DNA from 4 places in the Vibrio sp. Vb0667 genome. Region 1 is predicted to be linked to each of the others. Evidence: predicted binding sites of a transcription regulator. Region 1 holds the regulator's gene; each other region holds the start of a gene.
What was found. Region 1 encodes PurR, which represses purine synthesis genes. Its sites were predicted from a motif close to TNANGNAAACGTTTNCNTNA; they were not measured.

Region 1 (4,220 bases):
CAAACATATAGCCCTCGCCGTGTACCGTTACAAAAATTTGTGGGTTCTTAGGATCGAACTCCATTTTTGCGCGCATACGTCGAATAAGAACATCAATGGTGCGGTCATTCGGCGCATCCACTCGATGGCTGATCATGTTCAAAATACGCTCACGACTTAACACCTGGTTAGGGTAAGACGATAATGCCACCAAAAGTTCATACTCTGCTTTAGTTAGTTTTACTGGCTCACCGTTGCGGCTAAGTGCGCGACGTTGAATGTCGAATGTCCACTCCCCAAAGCGCACAATGTGCTCTTCACTGGTTTCATTCGCTTTCGAGCTGCCACTGCGCGCTGCTGAAATACGCCACAGCAAGTTTTTAACGCGAACTAACAGCTCTCTCAGTTCAAAAGGTTTTGTCACATAATCGTCAGCACCCATTTCTAGGCCTACGATTTTATCAATGCTATCCGTGCGTCCTGTTACTAATATGATACCAATATCCGATTGGCTACGTAACTCACGAGTAAGCATCAGGCCGTCTTCACCAGGCAGGTTAATATCCAGCATGATCAGGTCTACATCGCCCGCTTGCAAAACTTCACGCATTTCTGCGCCACTCTCTGCTTCGCTGACTTGGTAGCCCTCATTTTGGAAATACCCCGCAAGCTTACTACGAGTTACAACATCATCTTCTACGACTAATACGTGATAGCTCATTTACACCACTTTTCTGTCTTCTTATTATCCAAGACGTATTCTATTCATAACTAGTAACATTTCTAGTCATAGATACATTAAAACGCAAGATTTAGCGTTTTTATTGATTCAAAACAAGCTTGCCCATTGCTATTAATAAACGGTCATTTTTGACCATAAAACATAACAATTATAGTTACTGCTATTCATTTTAATTGATTACACTTAGGGGATATCCCTAATTGACTTTGTGATGCATGACTTGAAGCATCATTCAGGAGCCCAAAATGCAAGAAGTGAAAGCTTTTAATGAAAAACGCGCTGAAATTTACTGGTGGTTTTCGAGCTTGTTCGCAAAAGAACTAACAGAGAAAGAATTGGAAGCCTATCACAGTGTTGAAATTCGCAGTTTTCTCGCAGGTTTAGGTGAAAATGAGTCGCTGAAACCAGCTGTTGATAGCCTAGTTGATGCATTGAATCGGTTACAAGATCGTGAAGATGCACAACTAGAGCTTGCAGCTGACTTTTGTGAACTGTTTTTGAAGACAGAAAAATACGGCGCTCTTCCTTACGCATCCATGTACATTGGTGAATCAGGTTTACTGAATGACAAGCCAGCTGAGGAAATGGAAAAGTTGATGGCTGAATTTGGCGTTCAAGTAGACGAAAACCTAAAGGAACCTGCGGATCACTTAGCCGTTGAGCTCGACTTTCTCGGGAACATGATTATCCGCTCAAACGAGCTTGAACAAGAAAAACACATGGAAGAAGCCTTCGTTAAACAAAACGACTTTATCCAGCAACAATTGATGTCTTGGTTACCTCAGTTTTCAGACAAATGTAAAAAATTCGACGAATTTGGATTTTACTCGAGTGTCGCGAAACTATTAGTTGCATTTTGTAAACTAGACAGCGCCTACCTTCTTGGTGAATAATTGCCGCCTATTTTTAGGGAGCCTGCCTATCGGGCTTCCTGTATGCCTGAAAGTGACCAATTGTAAGTAACTTGGGTATAATATTCGTTTGCCTTAACTTAGCGCAAAGACGCTTGGTTATTTAGCAGTCAAAATGTGACTTCAAATACACAAATCTCTTGCTGAAAACATTGCTAGTCAGTCCACATAGGGCTAAAATGTGAGCGCAAACGATTAAATATGATTTATATGTAAACCGCTGAAATATAGCGGTTTTTGTGTTTTCTTAACAGGTTGATGGCAATTTCTCATCAGATAGAAAAAAGATAAAATTCATCGACCGATGCTGCTACGCACCCTTTTGTCGCACTTGGATCAACCGCTGCCGAGACACTTAGCGCCAATTTTAGATTGCTAGGTGTGAAACCACTAGAGCATCAGGTACATCCAATACGACATATTTCAGTAGCTCGATACAGGACACCATTTATGGCCACGATAAAAGACGTTGCTCGCTTAGCCGGCGTTTCCACTACGACAGTTTCGCACGTTATCAATAAAACGCGTTTCGTTGCAGAAGCAACGCAAGAAAAAGTAATGAAAGCCGTTGACGAGCTGAATTACGCGCCAAGTGCCGTTGCACGCAGCCTAAAATGCAACTCAACTCGTACGATTGGCATGTTAGTAACTCAATCAACTAACCTATTTTTCTCAGAAGTGATTGATGGCGTTGAGAGCTACTGTTACCGCCAAGGCTATACTCTGATTTTATGTAACACAGGCGGGATTTACGAAAAACAACGCGATTACATTCGTATGCTGGCTGAAAAGCGCGTTGATGGCATCCTTGTGATGTGTTCTGACTTAACCGAAGAACTAAAAGAGATGCTTGACCGTCATGCGGACATTCCTAAAGTGGTCATGGATTGGGGCCCAGAGAGCTCACAAGCAGACAAGATCATGGATAACTCAGAAGAAGGTGGCTACATTGCAACCAAACATCTGATTGACAATGGTCATACGGATATCGCTTGTCTAAGCGGTCATTTTGAAAAGCTTGCTTGCCAAGAGCGCATTGCAGGTTTCCGTCGCGCAATGAGCGAAGCGAACCTAGCTGTAAATGAAGACTGGATCCTTGAAGGTAACTTTGAATGTGATACGGCCGTATTAGTTGCAGATAAAATTACCGCAATGGACAAGCGCCCGACGGCGGTATTCTGTTTTAACGACACAATGGCTCTAGGCCTAATGAGCCGCTTGCAACAAAACGGGATCAAAATTCCTGAAGATATTTCAGTGATCGGCTACGACAACATCGAGCTTGCGGAATACTTCTCTCCACCGCTAACGACTATCCACCAACCTAAACGTCGTGTTGGTAAAAATGCATTCGAAATTCTACTTGAGCGTATCAAAGATAAAGAACACGAAAAACGAATTTTCGAAATGCAACCTGAGCTTGTAATTCGAAATACTGTGAAAAAAATGAACTAAATTTCACTGTATTTAACCGTGTTAAATAAGCGCTCTACAGGGGCGCTTATTTTTTTGGGAAAATTAAGCATTCTCTAATACTTCACACTGCTCTAATAACAATTGACTAACGTTAACTCCCTGTTTTATATAAATGTAATATATATTAAGAACTCCTTTTCAAAGGCCAATTTGCACCTTTCCATATGCAAAATAGAGCATTCAATCTATCATTTTTATTGAACCAAAATCACACTTTTAACGCTAAACCGTGATGTTAATTCAATATAAGAAGTATGCTCATTGTGTCACGCACAGGGCAAACCATTCGAAAGAGTGGGACGCAAAGCCTCCGGCCTGAACCATATTACGATATGGAAGGTAGCGGGGTTACCGATGGCAAGTGTGTAAGCAATGACTTTACTCTGTAATGACATTGTTTTTACGCATGTTTGCTACTCTCTCGGACCTGACTTTTGGTGGCGTAATATTAATTACACCGAGATAACAAAACATGGATAAACCGATACTCAAAGACTCTATGAAGCTATTTGAGGCACTTGGTAATATCAAGTCGCGCTCAATGTTTGGTGGCTTCGGACTATTCGCTGATGAAACAATGTTTGCACTAGTGGTAAACAATCAGCTTCATATCAGAGCAGACCAAAAAACTTCATCTGACTTCGAGAAACAAGGGCTAAAGCCTTACGTTTATAAAAAACGTGGCTTCCCAGTCGTTACAAAGTACTACGCTATTTCCAGCGATTTATGGGAATCAAGCGAACGCTTAATCGAAGTAGCGAATCAATCATTGAAAAAGGCAAAGCTTGAGAAAGAACAGCAAGCAAGTACAAAGCCTAACCGTTTGAAAGATTTGCCTAACTTACGACTGGCTACCGAGCGCATGCTAAAAAAAGCCGGCATCGAATCCGTAGAGAAGCTTGAAGAGGAAGGTGCGCTTAACGCCTATAAAGCGATAAGAGATACGCACTCTGCAACCGTCAACATTGAGTTGCTATGGGCACTAGAAGGTGCTATCAACGGCACTCATTGGAGTGTGGTACCTCAAGCTCGCCGAGATGAGTTGATGAACGGCCTCCAATAAAAGTCGGCCTAAAAACTATCTTGTAAAACCGCAGTCTAATCTGCGGTTT
Region 2 (4,220 bases), on a different contig from region 1:
AAGTTAGGCTGTCCATTTTTCATCTTCACGCAAGACACGTAAAAGAGGACAATTTGCAAGCAAGCAACTCTCAAAAGTGCTATTTATGAGAAAAATTCAATCGAAAGTTTGATCTATGCAACATTGCAAACGATTGCAGGATGATAGTATTCGCCGGATTTGTCTGCGTATCTTGAAAATAGGGAATTATTATGAAAAACGCGTTACAAGGCGCTCAAATGCTCTTTGTCGCTTTTGGTGCTTTGGTGCTTGTGCCGCTCCTAACTGGCCTTGATCCAAACGTAGCCCTCTTTGGTGCCGGTGTCGGTACTCTCCTCTTCCAATTAATGACTAAACGTTCTGTTCCCATCTTCCTTGCCTCTTCTTTTGCGTTTATTGCTCCTATTATGTTCGGTATCCAAACTTGGGGTATCGGTGCAACGATGGGCGGCTTGATGGCAGCGGGCTTAGTTTATGTGGCTCTAGGGGCGATGATCAAAGTGCGTGGTGTTGGATTTATCCATAAAATTCTCCCGCCCGTTGTCGTTGGCCCTGTGATCATGGTTATCGGCCTTGGCCTTGCCCCAACGGCAGTGAACATGGCGGTAGGTAAAACTGGTGATGGAGCTGCACAGCTAGTTAATGGTGATGCTGCGATCATTATCTCGGCGGTCTCACTGCTCACAACCATTGTACTCAGCGTTTTTGCAAAAGGCTTTTTGAAGCTCGTTCCTATTGTTGGTGGTATTCTTGCTGGTTACTCTGTTTCTCTATTCTACGGTGTGGTTGATTTCACTCCCGTAGAACAAGCGGCTTGGCTAGCCATGCCAAACTTCACCGCGCCAGAGTTCAATATCAACGCAATTTTGTTCATGATTCCTGTCGCTATCGCACCTGCGGTTGAGCACGTAGGTGACATGCTTGCTATCTCAAACGTTACAGGTAAAAACTACCTGAAAAAACCAGGCCTTCACCGCACAATCGCAGGTGACGGGGTGGCAACTATCGCAGCTTCGATGGTGGGTGCTCCACCAAACACCACTTACAGTGAAGTAACAGGAGCGGTAATGCTAACCAAAGCATTTAACCCTGTGATCATGACTTGGGCAGCAATCACCGCAATCGTACTTGCATTGGTAGGTAAGCTAGGTGCGGTTCTTCAAACGATTCCAGTTCCTGTTATGGGCGGCATCATGATTCTGCTGTTCGGCTCCATCGCAACGGTAGGCCTCAACACACTGATCAAGAATAACGTTGATTTACATAAGTCTCGTAACCTAGTGATTGTTGCCGTAACCCTTGTGTTTGGCATTGGTGGTATGGCTTTCGGTATTGGTGAGTTCAGTCTACAAGGTGTGAGCCTATGCGGTATCGTGGCAATTATTCTTAACCTTGTGCTACCAAACGATTTAGGTGAAAACCACGTTGTGGATAACGCACAAATGGAAGAAGAAAGCGCGAAATAGTTCGTTTGCGCCGCTTTATTAGGTGGCGTGTCTTACTCTTCTCCTCTTGTAGATACAAAAAAGGCTTGGTTTTCACCAAGCCTTTTTCTGTTCAGTCATAGTAATACATCAAAGAATTACTTAGTACCGAAGATCTTATCACCTGCATCGCCTAGACCCGGAACGATGTAGCCTTTGTCATTAAGCTTCTCATCGATTGCCGCAGTGTATAGCTCAACATCTGGGTGTGCTTTTTCTAGCGCTTCAATACCTTCTGGTGCAGCAACAAGTACCAGCACTTTGATTTGGTTACAACCTTTCTCTTTTAGGAGATCGATAGTAGCAATCATAGAACCACCTGTTGCAAGCATTGGGTCAACAACAAGCGCAATACGCTCCTCGATGTTTGAAGCAAGCTTGTTGAAGTAAGGAACTGGCTCAAGCGTTTCTTCATCACGGTAAATACCCACAACACTGATACGTGCGCTTGGCATGTGCTCAAGAACTCCATCCATCATGCCTAGACCTGCACGTAGGATTGGCACTACGGTTACTTTTTTACCTTTAATCTGGTCTACTTCTACCGGACCGTTCCAACCATCAATGGTCACTTTTTCTGTTTCAAAGTCTGACGTTGCTTCGTAAGTAAGTAGGCTACCGACCTCAGTCGCTAACTCACGAAAACGTTTTGTGCTGATGTCACCTTCTCTCATTAGACCAATTTTATGTTTTACTAGAGGGTGCTTTACTTCAACAACTTTCATGTCCATCTCCGGCTATAGTTGGCAATATTTAAACAAACCTTCAGATTATACATGATTTTCACAGGGATATCAGGATAAATCACTAAAGAAAAAAACAGACGCAAACGTTTGCTATCTATGTTTAAGCACTGTTAGAATAGCGCCGTTTTCATATCCAACTTAATACCGAGGACTTCCCTGTGAGTGGTAACAACTCTTCTCTTAGCTATAAAGACGCTGGTGTAGATATTGATGCAGGCAACGCGCTTGTGGATCGTATTAAGGGTGCGGTAAAACGTACTCGTCGCCCTGAAGTTATGGGTGGTATCGGTGGTTTTGGCGCGCTATGCGAATTGCCAACTAAATACAAACAACCTGTACTGGTTTCTGGTACTGATGGCGTTGGCACAAAACTTCGCCTAGCACTGGATATGAACAAGCACGACACGATCGGCATCGACCTAGTGGCAATGTGTGTAAATGATCTTATCGTGCAAGGCGCAGAGCCACTGTTTTTCCTAGATTACTATGCAACAGGCAAACTAGACGTTGATACCGCAGCGGATGTTGTTTCAGGTATCGCTGAAGGGTGTGTTCAAGCAGGTTGTGCCCTAATTGGTGGCGAAACTGCGGAGATGCCGGGCATGTATGAAGGCGAAGACTACGACGTAGCTGGTTTCTGTGTTGGCGTAGTAGAAAAAGAAGACGTGATTGACGGCACGAAAGTCGCTGCTGGTGATGCACTTATCGCTGTTGGCTCAAGCGGCCCACACTCAAACGGTTACTCCCTTATCCGTAAGATCCTAGAAGTATCTGGTGCAGATAAGAGCGAAGAGCTAGCAGGCCGCACTATTGGTGAGCACCTACTAGAACCAACAAAAATTTACATCAAGTCAGCACTTAAGATGATTGAGAAACACGACATCCATGCGATTTCTCATATCACTGGTGGTGGTTTCTGGGAAAACATCCCACGCGTACTGCCTGAAGGCACGAAAGCAGTTATCGATGGTAACAGTTGGGAATGGCCAGTTATCTTCAAGTGGCTACAAGAGAAAGGCAACGTCGACACACACGAAATGTACCGCACATTCAACTGTGGTGTAGGTCTAATCGTCGCACTACCGAAAGACCAGGCAGACGCAGCAGTTGCTCTTCTTAAAGAAGAAGGCGAAAACGCGTGGGTGATTGGTCAAATCGCACAAGCAGACGCGAACGAAGAGCAAGTTGAAATCCAATAATTTGCAAATCGAGCTCAAAAGATAAGAAGAATGAGGACACTAGATGACTAGGTCCTCATTTTGCTATCTAGAACACTAAAAACCATTCTATTAGTAGGTAGTTTAGAAGCTACATAACTCCAACCTACAATACCAAGGCGCTCTCGACATCATGAAAAACCATACCCTAAAAAACTTTGTGGTCCTCATCTCGGGTAACGGAAGTAACCTGCAAGCTATCTTGGAAGCTTGCGAAGACAGCATGCCAAACGCACGAGTGGCAGCCGTGTTCTCTAACAAAGCAGATGCTTTTGGTTTAGAACGTGCAAAAAAGTTTGATGTAGACGGTCACTTTGTCGACCCTAAAGCATTCAGCTCGCGTGAAAGCTTTGATGCAGAGCTAATGAGTCAAATAGATGAATACCAACCAGACGTGATTATTCTTGCTGGTTACATGCGCATTCTGAGCAGCGCATTTGTTTCTCATTACATGGGTAAGATGATCAATATCCACCCTTCTCTTCTACCAAAATATCCTGGGCTACACACACACCAGAGAGCAATTGATGCTGGCGATAAAGAACATGGTACGAGTGTGCACTTTGTAACGGAAGAGCTTGATGGTGGCCCTGTCATACTGCAAGCAAAAGTTCCTGTGTTCGAAGACGATGATGCTAGTGTACTTGCGGCACGTGTTCAGGCGCAGGAGCACCGAATCTACCCTATGGTGGCTAAGTGGCTGGTAGACGAGCGGTTGATCATGAAGGATGGTAAAGCCTATTTAGATGGCGCAGAGCTTGGCGTACATGGGTACGCCTCAGATGAGTAGCCCT
Region 3 (4,220 bases), on a different contig from region 1:
GGTGGAACAGCAGTAATGTACTCGCCTAGCTCTGGATTGAATATCGACCAGCCGTCTCGTAAGTGTTTTTGAAGTGAATGAGATTTATATTGGGTTAAAACAAGGATTTTGCGTAAACCCGAATGTAAACAATTGGTTAGTGTGAAATCTATAATTCTATATTTTCCGCCAAAAGGTACGGCTGGCTTGGTTCTGTCATCGGTGAGTGGGCTGAGTCTAGACCCCATCCCTCCTGCTAAAATTACGGCGAGTGCGTCTTCCATAGTATTCCCTTTCCCTTTTCTGACATGCATCAAAACGGTGCTAACCTGAAGGAGGTGGTATGCAACGCAGAGGTTTTGAAAAGCATGTGCTAATGTGCTTATTAGTGAAAAGTCTACTACAAGAATCGAGCCATAGAATATCTCCTTAAAAATCAAGGAGGTTAAAATTTCACTGTAAGACAACTGCACCATATTAGTGAAGCGCTAAATAGCCCGTGCATCAAATTGGCGCAAAATTGTAGAAAGGAGAGGTCAACAAGTATGGATTTACAATGTAAAGTGGCGACAAAACAAGAAGATAAATAGGGTTTTCTAGCTTAATAACTATGGCTAAACAAGGCTTAGGGTTAGCGTCTTAACTCTAAAGGTCTAAAACAGGCGCGTTGATGTAAGGCAGGAGAGCTTTGTATCAACAATTCAAGAGTAGAAGGCCTGAGACAACTCTTTTCACAGTTGTTGAGAGTGAGTGGATAGGTAAGTAGACCACTCACTTAATGAATATGCTCACTTCACTGATAGCGATACGTTATCACTGCACTAAGAGAGACCGATGATATTTCCTTCATCATCAAGATCTAAATTCATAAATGCGGGTTTATCAGGTAAGCCTGGCATCGTCATCACGGTACCAGATAATGCATAAACGAATCCTGCGCCCGCACACAAGCGCAGCTCGCGGATTGGGACGGTAAAACCAGTTGGTGCGCCTTTGACTGCGGAGTCCGTGGTTATAGATAGTGGTGTCTTCGCGATGCAAACCGCTAAGTTGTTAAAACCTAGATTTTCAAAATGTTTGAGCTGTTCAGTCGCGATAGGAGTCATTTCTATATTGGTTGCTCCATAGCCCGCTTCACATACTGCCATGAGCTTTTCGAGTAATGATTGCTCTTTGTTGTATAACGGACAAAACTCTACAGGCGTGGTACACGCATCAATAACATGTTGAGCTAGTTCCGTTGCGCCTTGTCCGCCTTGCGAAAAAGCGGTGCTGATGGCTACTTTAACTTCGGGATTAAATTGGTGAATCAGATCTTCAAGAGCTTTAAGTTCTTTCACACAATCTTGTGGAAACTGGTTAATGGCAACGACAGCAGGTAAACCGTATTTATGAACGTTATTTATGTGCCATTTTAAATTTTCAAACCCAGCCTCCAATGCTGCTTGGTCCGGATTAAAAATGGAATCTGGAACAGCCATACCTGGCCGTAAATCGTAGTGTCCGGAGTTCGCTTTGAGGCCGCGTAATGTTGCTACGATCACTACACAGTCCGGGGCTTTGTTGGCGGCAGCAGCTTTAATGTTACACGCTTTCTCAAATCCCATATCCGAACCAAAACCGGCTTCAGTTACCGTGTAACCTGACAGTTTTAGCGCAATATCGTCCGCGATAATGGATGAATTTCCATGGGCGATGTTTGCAAATGGACCTGCATGGATCAACGTAGGAACACCTTCTAGAGTTTGCATCAGTGTTGGTGCAATCGCCTCTTTTAGTGTTACTGCCATTGCTCCTGCAACTTGTAGATCTTCCGTAGTGACGGGGTTTCCGTTCAAATCGTACGCTACGACAATTTTCCCAATACGTTGACGTAAATCTTTTAAATCTTTGGCTAGTGCAATGATAGCCATTAACTCAGAAGCGGCTGAAATATCGAACCCTTCGTCACGCTCGAAACCATTGATGGTTTTTCCTGCATCATTGAGGCCAATTTTGACTTTACGTAGTGCACGATCATTATGGTCCATCACTCGTTTCCAAGTAATACTTGCCGTATCGATTTTAAGTGCTCTTAACCCGGTGCGTGATTCAAAGGCATCATAACCCTCGCGTTGCTCATGGAACAAGCGAGCGTCAAGAGCGGCTGAAGCAAGGTTGTGCGCCGCTGTCACTGCGTGAATGTCACCAGTAAGGTGTAAGTTTAACTCTTCCATTGGAGCTACTTGAGAATAACCGCCGCCCGCTGCGCCACCTTTAATACCGAAGACGGGTCCCATCGAAGGTTGCCTTATACATGCAATAACAGATTGATTAAGCTTTGCTAAACCTTGCGCCAGTCCTATCGTCGTAACGGTTTTTCCTTCGCCAAGAGGAGTCGGCGTGATAGCAGTGACGAGTACAAGTTTACCGTCATCATTTGCTTTGAGTCGTTCCAAACATTTTGGGTGGACTTTGGCTTTGTGCTTCCCGTGAGTGTCATACTCTTCGGGCAATAGTCCTACTTTTTCCGCGATAACATCAATAGAAAAAAGTGGTGTGTTTCGGCAAATTTCGATATCTGACTGCATGGAGAATCCCCAAAGTGGCACACGGGTAGCGTTGAAAAACTACCTGAGTTATAACGAGTATTATTGTGAGGCAAAGGTCTGCTTGGTGATGGTACTGTTTCGGTTAGGCTTGTAAAGAGTTTACTGCTTCGTATTGTGCGACATACTAACGAAATCTACTCGTTATAGTGCTAGATAAAAACAAAAAGGCCACCAAATGGTGACCTTGATATATTTTTAGCTTTAAAGCTGTCGTTTTAACGATCCCAATAAGTCTCTTCTAAGCTATCTTCTCGTTCAGGAAGCGCTCGCGATAGGCGAGGAGAGTGCTGCGTCAACACTTCATAGCTTACTCGGTTTGCGTATTTACAGATCTGAGAAAGCGAGGAGTAGGTTAAGCATCGTACTTCGTGCTTTTCTGAGTTAGGCACTTCTTTTTGGTGGAAAGAGTTTGCTGCCATGTCATGCAGTAAGGCTGAAAGGGCTGCATCACCTGCACCATTAGTGTTCTTAATCTCTAATGGTCCACCAAGGTAAGGGCCGATGTGAGAGTAGACCTTCATTGGGTTTTGACAGTCTTCTTTACGCATCGCACGACTAAACTCGTACTGGTTAAAGGCTTCGAGGGAGCTTTCAAGGATGTCGTGTGTGGTTTCTCGTTTTACTTTCTCGTCGGTGTAACCAGCCATGTACAGACCATTTGGTCCTGCCGTACACAGTACGAGATCAACCCATTCAAGTGCTTTATCAGCAGCAGCTAGCGGCTCTGTTTCACCTGTTAGCGCCGCACCTTCTTCTTCATTCATAGCGACAACAGAAATGTTTTCGCGAATGTATTCTTGCCACCACTGTGCGTTACCTTCGATAACGTACTTTGTCCCTAACGTAAGTACAACAGGGACATCGTGCTTCTTAGCAAAGTCGATCGCTCTTTGTACCGCTTTAGGCATTGGATCTTCTTCTTTACCACGCATTAGGTAAGAAGAAACAACCAGGGCTGATGCTTTCTCAAAGATCTCTTCAGGAATGCTTTCCGGAAGTAGTTGATTCATATGACCTTCGTTGATAGCAAATGTACGCTCACCGTCTTGAGAAATTAGGGTGTAGCAGCGACCAATAGGGCCATCTACCGTTTGTAAATGGTTAAGGTTCATGCGTGAAGACGTACGGCAAAGGTAGCGGTAAGCAAAAGAACCGACTTGAATGTTCTTAGACATCACACCGAGCAAAACGGATTTGCTATCGGCTAAAACTGAGTAGTTGTGAAGAGTATTGCCAATCGTGTCACCTGGGTATTGGTGTGTGATCAGGCCTTGCTCAACCAGTTCTTCGTAAAGTGCATCTGCTTTGCTTTCTTCAAGAACGAGCGAATGTCCTTTACTCAGGTTGTATTTCTCTAAAAACGCGTCATCTACACGTGCTTCGATATCTACAATGGTTTGACCGACACCAACAATAGTTGGGCGATATAGCTTAGGTGCCTGTCGGATTTGGTTTACTAATGGATCTCGAGCGTGAGTTGGGAAGTAGTGTTTAGATTTACGCTGACCAGGAAACTTCATGCTTGTTCTTGAGTGAGAAAAAAAGAGGCGGGATTGTATCACAAAAAAATGAAAATCGTGGCGATTTATTACAAAGAAGTCTGCTCGCTGAAAAAATCAGCGAGCTGAGTAAATAGCAACCAAAGCAGCT
Region 4 (4,220 bases), on a different contig from region 1:
TGCCAACTTTTCACTGCGTTTACGCGAAGTCGCTGTTACTCGATTTAATCAATCTGAGGACCAGCCGCAACCAGGGATTTACCTTCAGCGTTGTCTGTGTACTTATCAAAGTTATTGATAAAGCGCGCTGCTAAATCTTTCGCTTTGCTTTCCCACTGAAGTGGGTCAACGTACGTGTCGCGAGGGTCTAGAATGCTAGGATCCACACCTGGTAGTGACGTTGGTACTTCAAGGTTGAAGATTGGAATGTGCTTAGTTGGTGCTTCTTCAATCGAACCATCAAGAATGGCATCAATAATTCCGCGTGTATCTTGAATAGAGATACGTTTGCCAGTGCCGTTCCAACCAGTATTCACTAGGTAAGCCTCAGCGCCTGCTGCTTCCATGCGTTTAACCAGTACTTCTGCGTATTTAGTTGGGTGAAGCGTTAGGAACGCCGCGCCGAAACAAGCAGAGAAAGTTGGTGTTGGCTCAGTAATACCGCGCTCTGTTCCCGCTAGTTTGGCGGTAAAGCCAGACAGGAAGTGGTACTTAGTTTGCTCGGGTGTCAATTTAGATACTGGAGGCAGTACGCCAAATGCATCGGCTGATAGGAAGATCACTTTATTCGCGTGACCGCCTTTTGATACTGGCTTAACGATATTATCGATATGGTAGATAGGGTAAGAAACACGTGTGTTTTCTGTTTTCGAACCATCATCAAAGTCGATAGAGCCATCGCCACGTACTGTTACGTTTTCTAGCAGTGCATCACGACGAATTGCGTTGTAGATGTCCGGCTCCGCTTCTTTAGAAAGTTTGATGGTTTTTGCGTAACAACCACCTTCGAAGTTGAAGACACCGTCATCATCCCAGCCGTGCTCATCATCACCAATTAGCGCACGTTTAGGATCAGTCGACAGGGTCGTTTTACCCGTACCAGATAGACCGAAGAATACCGCTACATCGCCATCTTTGCCCATGTTAGCGCTACAGTGCATTGATGCGATGTCTTTTAGTGGAAGGAAGTAGTTCATCATCGCGAACATACCTTTCTTCATTTCACCACCGTACCAAGTACCACCGATAAGTTGCATGCGCTCAGTTAGGTTAAATACGGTGAAGTTTTCTGAGTTCAGGCCTTGCTCTTCCCATTTTGGATTAGTGCATTTTGCGCCATTCATTACTACGAAGTCTGGTTCAAATGTCGCTAACTCTTCTTCCGTCGGGCGAATAAACATGTTTTTAACGAAGTGCGCTTGCCATGCGACTTCTGTGATAACACGAATGCTCAAACGTGTATCTGGGTTTGCACCACAGTAACCGTCAACAACAAACAAGCGTTTGTTAGAAAGCTGGTTTGTGACCAGTTCTTTTAGCTCGTCCCACACTTCAGGAGTGATTGGCTTGTTATCATTTTTCACTTGATCAGACGTCCACCACATATGTTCTTCTGTCGTAGCGTCTTTGACGATGTATTTATCTTTTGGTGAGCGACCAGTAAAGATGCCAGTGTCAACGGCAACCGCACCTAGTTCAGTAACCACGCCGCGCTCATAACCGGTTAGGTCTTCACGCGTTTCTTCCTCAAACAACATTTCGTAGCTTGGGTTGCGAATAACCTCTTTTACGTTATGCAGTCCGTGCTTGGTTAGATCAAGTGTTGCAGCCTTAGTATGTTCCATAACGGTCATAGGTGCTCCTTATAAGGATTTTGTAGGGATTTTGTAAGAATGTTTTAATTTTAATCTGCTCACCATGCTAGCAACGGGGCGGGGAGAAAACAGGGAGATAGCTCAAAATTTACCCATGATTTCAATAAGGTTTTAGGTAACCCGTCACATATTGGTGGGAATAGTCTATCGTGCACGCAATCCTTTGCGCTAGGGCAAAATCATTATTAATTGTTTAAAATTAAGCAGTTGTTTTATTACGCTTGAGGCTAGTTATTACGAGGGGTTGATCACAAAAAGGCCAGCATTAAGCTGGCCTTTTGTAGGGTAAATTACGTGCTTGATAAGCTATGTAAATTAATGCAGGGTTTTCTTGTCTGTAGAAGCTTGTGCATACAGTTCAGTGACTTCAGATTCGTCGAACGTATAAGTTGTGCCACAGTAATCACAATGTAAAGAAACTGATCCAACTTCTGCCAAAATGTCATAAATTTCAGCTTTCTCAACGGTGATGATTGCGGCACCGCTACGCTCACGAGAACAGCCACAATGGAACTCGACAGGTTGCGGCTCGTACAGACGTACTTTGTCTTGGTTATATAGTCGATACAATAACTCGTTCGCTTCTAAACCAAACAATTCTTCATCTTTTACTGTGTCAGTGAGCTGCTCTAGATGTTCGAAATCATCTGGAGAGCCAGTGCCGTCAGGGATCACTTGAATCAACATACCTGCTGCGTGTGCTTTGCCTTCATGCTCACCAGTGCGGATCCATAGGCGCGTTTTTAACTGCTCTGAGTTTGCAAAGTAGCCTTCTAGCACTTCTGCTAAAGTGTCACCTTCTAGTCCAACGACGCCTTGGTAACGCTCGCCGTTTTTCGGTTCGATGGTGATCACAAGGTAGCCCTTACCCATTAGATCGTGAATGTTTGCGTCATCGGCAACATCGCCTTCCCAGCGAGCTACGCCACGAACACGTTGGTTATGGTCACCGTTGATAACGGCAAGAGACACAGGACCGTCGCCTTGTAGCTGGATGGTGATCGAACCTTCGAACTTAAGAGTGGCAGTTAAAAGAGTAGTTGAAACGAGTAGCTCACCCAGCAGTTTCTCTATTGCTGCCGGATATTCCTTGCTGGAGATAACACGTTGGTACGCTTCATCCAATTGTACCAACTCGCCACGTACTGAAAGATCTTCGAATAGGTAGCGGTTTAAAACATTATTTGCCATGGAGTGCTTTCCTCGTTGGTAATTCCGGCTTTTATTGGTGTTTGAACTTAATGATGTCTCGGCGCTGCTTTTTATCTGGGCGGCGTTCCGGACTTGGGTTGTGGGCATTAAGCTTACGTTGAGTCGCGTGTTCCTCACGTTTCGCGATACTCTCATTGGTTTCGCGATATAAGGTTTGTGCGATGGGAGCGCCTCGGCGTTGATCTGAGATTTGTTCGATGATCACGATTTTTTCTTCGTTGCCTTGACGAAGTCTGACTTCAGCGCCCACTTCAACGATTTTACTCGGCTTGCTTCGTTGGCCATTATAGTGGACTTTACCGCCATCGACCATGTTACGCGCGATGGAGCGGGTTTTGTAAAATCTTGCGGCCCATAGCCATTTATCTAGCCTAACGGCTTCATTTAGGGAACTCATAGAACACTACGCTATCTAATCACTGCCCGAATACGGCAATGAGTGATGGATTATTCACCTACAGATGGAGTCAAGGCGTATTTTTTTCAAGGGAGTTGGCAAAAACTGCATAAGAAAAAGGTATGAAAGACAACTTGTGATATAGTTCACTGCTCTTTGTTGAGTAATAATTTTATTGCAAATTTAGCAATTTAAAGTCGATAGCTATCGTTATAGCTTAAATGACGGACGTTAGAATAAAGGAATCCATTCAGTGAAACGTTTAGAGCTAAGTGCAGGATTATCAAGCAGACCGCTACTGGCTCAGATCAAGTCCAATCATTATACCATTCAAGCCAAACTTAGCTTGTTGCTTACCTGTCTGTTTATTGCGATAACCGGATGGATACTTGGCAAAATTGTGTGGTTAGCCATACCTCAATCGTCGGAAGTGCCGCAATGGCGTCCATCGGCGAGTAGCGTTGCTGCGAGCAATAAAGGCGACGCGATAGATTTTAATGCCCTTCAGAATGCCAACCTATTCGGTAAATACACTGAGCAAAAAGCGGCGGTTGTAGAACAGCCTATTGTTAAAGACGCCCCTAAGACGCGCCTTAACCTTACGCTGGTCGGTGCGGTTGCAAGTAGTGATGCCAACACCAGCCTTGCTGTTATTGCTAACCGAGGTAAGCAAGCTACGTACGGTTTGGGTGAAGAAATCGAAGGGACACGTGCGACACTAAAAGCGGTATTGGTGGATCGCGTCATCATTGATAACCAAGGTCGAGACGAGACCTTAATGATGGAAGGTATAGAATATAAGAAGCTATCTGAATCGCCGCAGGTAGCCAGGGCGCAAGCTCAGCGAGCAGAAGCAGCGACGTCTGACGTTGGAGAGAAATTAGAGCAAATCCGCGAGGAAATTGCGAAAGATCCAC

Region 2: purM (phosphoribosylformylglycinamidine cyclo-ligase) is a predicted target of PurR. The motif match lies at 2,285-2,304, and genes of this name have one in related genera.
Region 3: R8269_RS03160 (formate--tetrahydrofolate ligase) is a predicted target of PurR. The motif match lies at 2,616-2,635, and genes of this name have one in related genera.
Region 4: pckA (phosphoenolpyruvate carboxykinase (ATP)) is a predicted target of PurR. The motif match lies at 1,846-1,865, and genes of this name have one in related genera.

Annotation. Positions count from the first base shown of each region.
Region 1 covers NZ_JAWPOL010000005.1:84,172-88,391, forward strand. Annotated here, with positions in the region: gene torR (two-component system response regulator TorR) at 1-700, opposite strand, end outside; gene torD (molecular chaperone TorD) at 967-1,614, shown strand; gene purR (HTH-type transcriptional repressor PurR) at 2,083-3,087, shown strand; cyclic di-GMP riboswitch class I at 3,375-3,464, shown strand; gene R8269_RS08445 (TfoX/Sxy family DNA transformation protein) at 3,581-4,171, shown strand.
Region 2 covers NZ_JAWPOL010000024.1:16,462-20,681, forward strand. Annotated here, with positions in the region: gene R8269_RS17965 (uracil-xanthine permease family protein) at 192-1,445, shown strand; gene upp (uracil phosphoribosyltransferase) at 1,562-2,188, opposite strand; gene purM (phosphoribosylformylglycinamidine cyclo-ligase) at 2,368-3,408, shown strand; gene purN (phosphoribosylglycinamide formyltransferase) at 3,560-4,216, shown strand.
Region 3 covers NZ_JAWPOL010000002.1:119,324-123,543, forward strand. Annotated here, with positions in the region: gene glgC (glucose-1-phosphate adenylyltransferase) at 1-263, opposite strand, end outside; gene R8269_RS03160 (formate--tetrahydrofolate ligase) at 801-2,549, opposite strand; gene R8269_RS03165 (inosine/guanosine kinase) at 2,786-4,090, opposite strand.
Region 4 covers NZ_JAWPOL010000013.1:28,384-32,603, forward strand. Annotated here, with positions in the region: gene pckA (phosphoenolpyruvate carboxykinase (ATP)) at 45-1,673, opposite strand; gene hslO (Hsp33 family molecular chaperone HslO) at 2,010-2,885, opposite strand; gene hslR (ribosome-associated heat shock protein Hsp15) at 2,917-3,303, opposite strand; gene gspC (type II secretion system protein GspC) at 3,557-4,220, shown strand, end outside.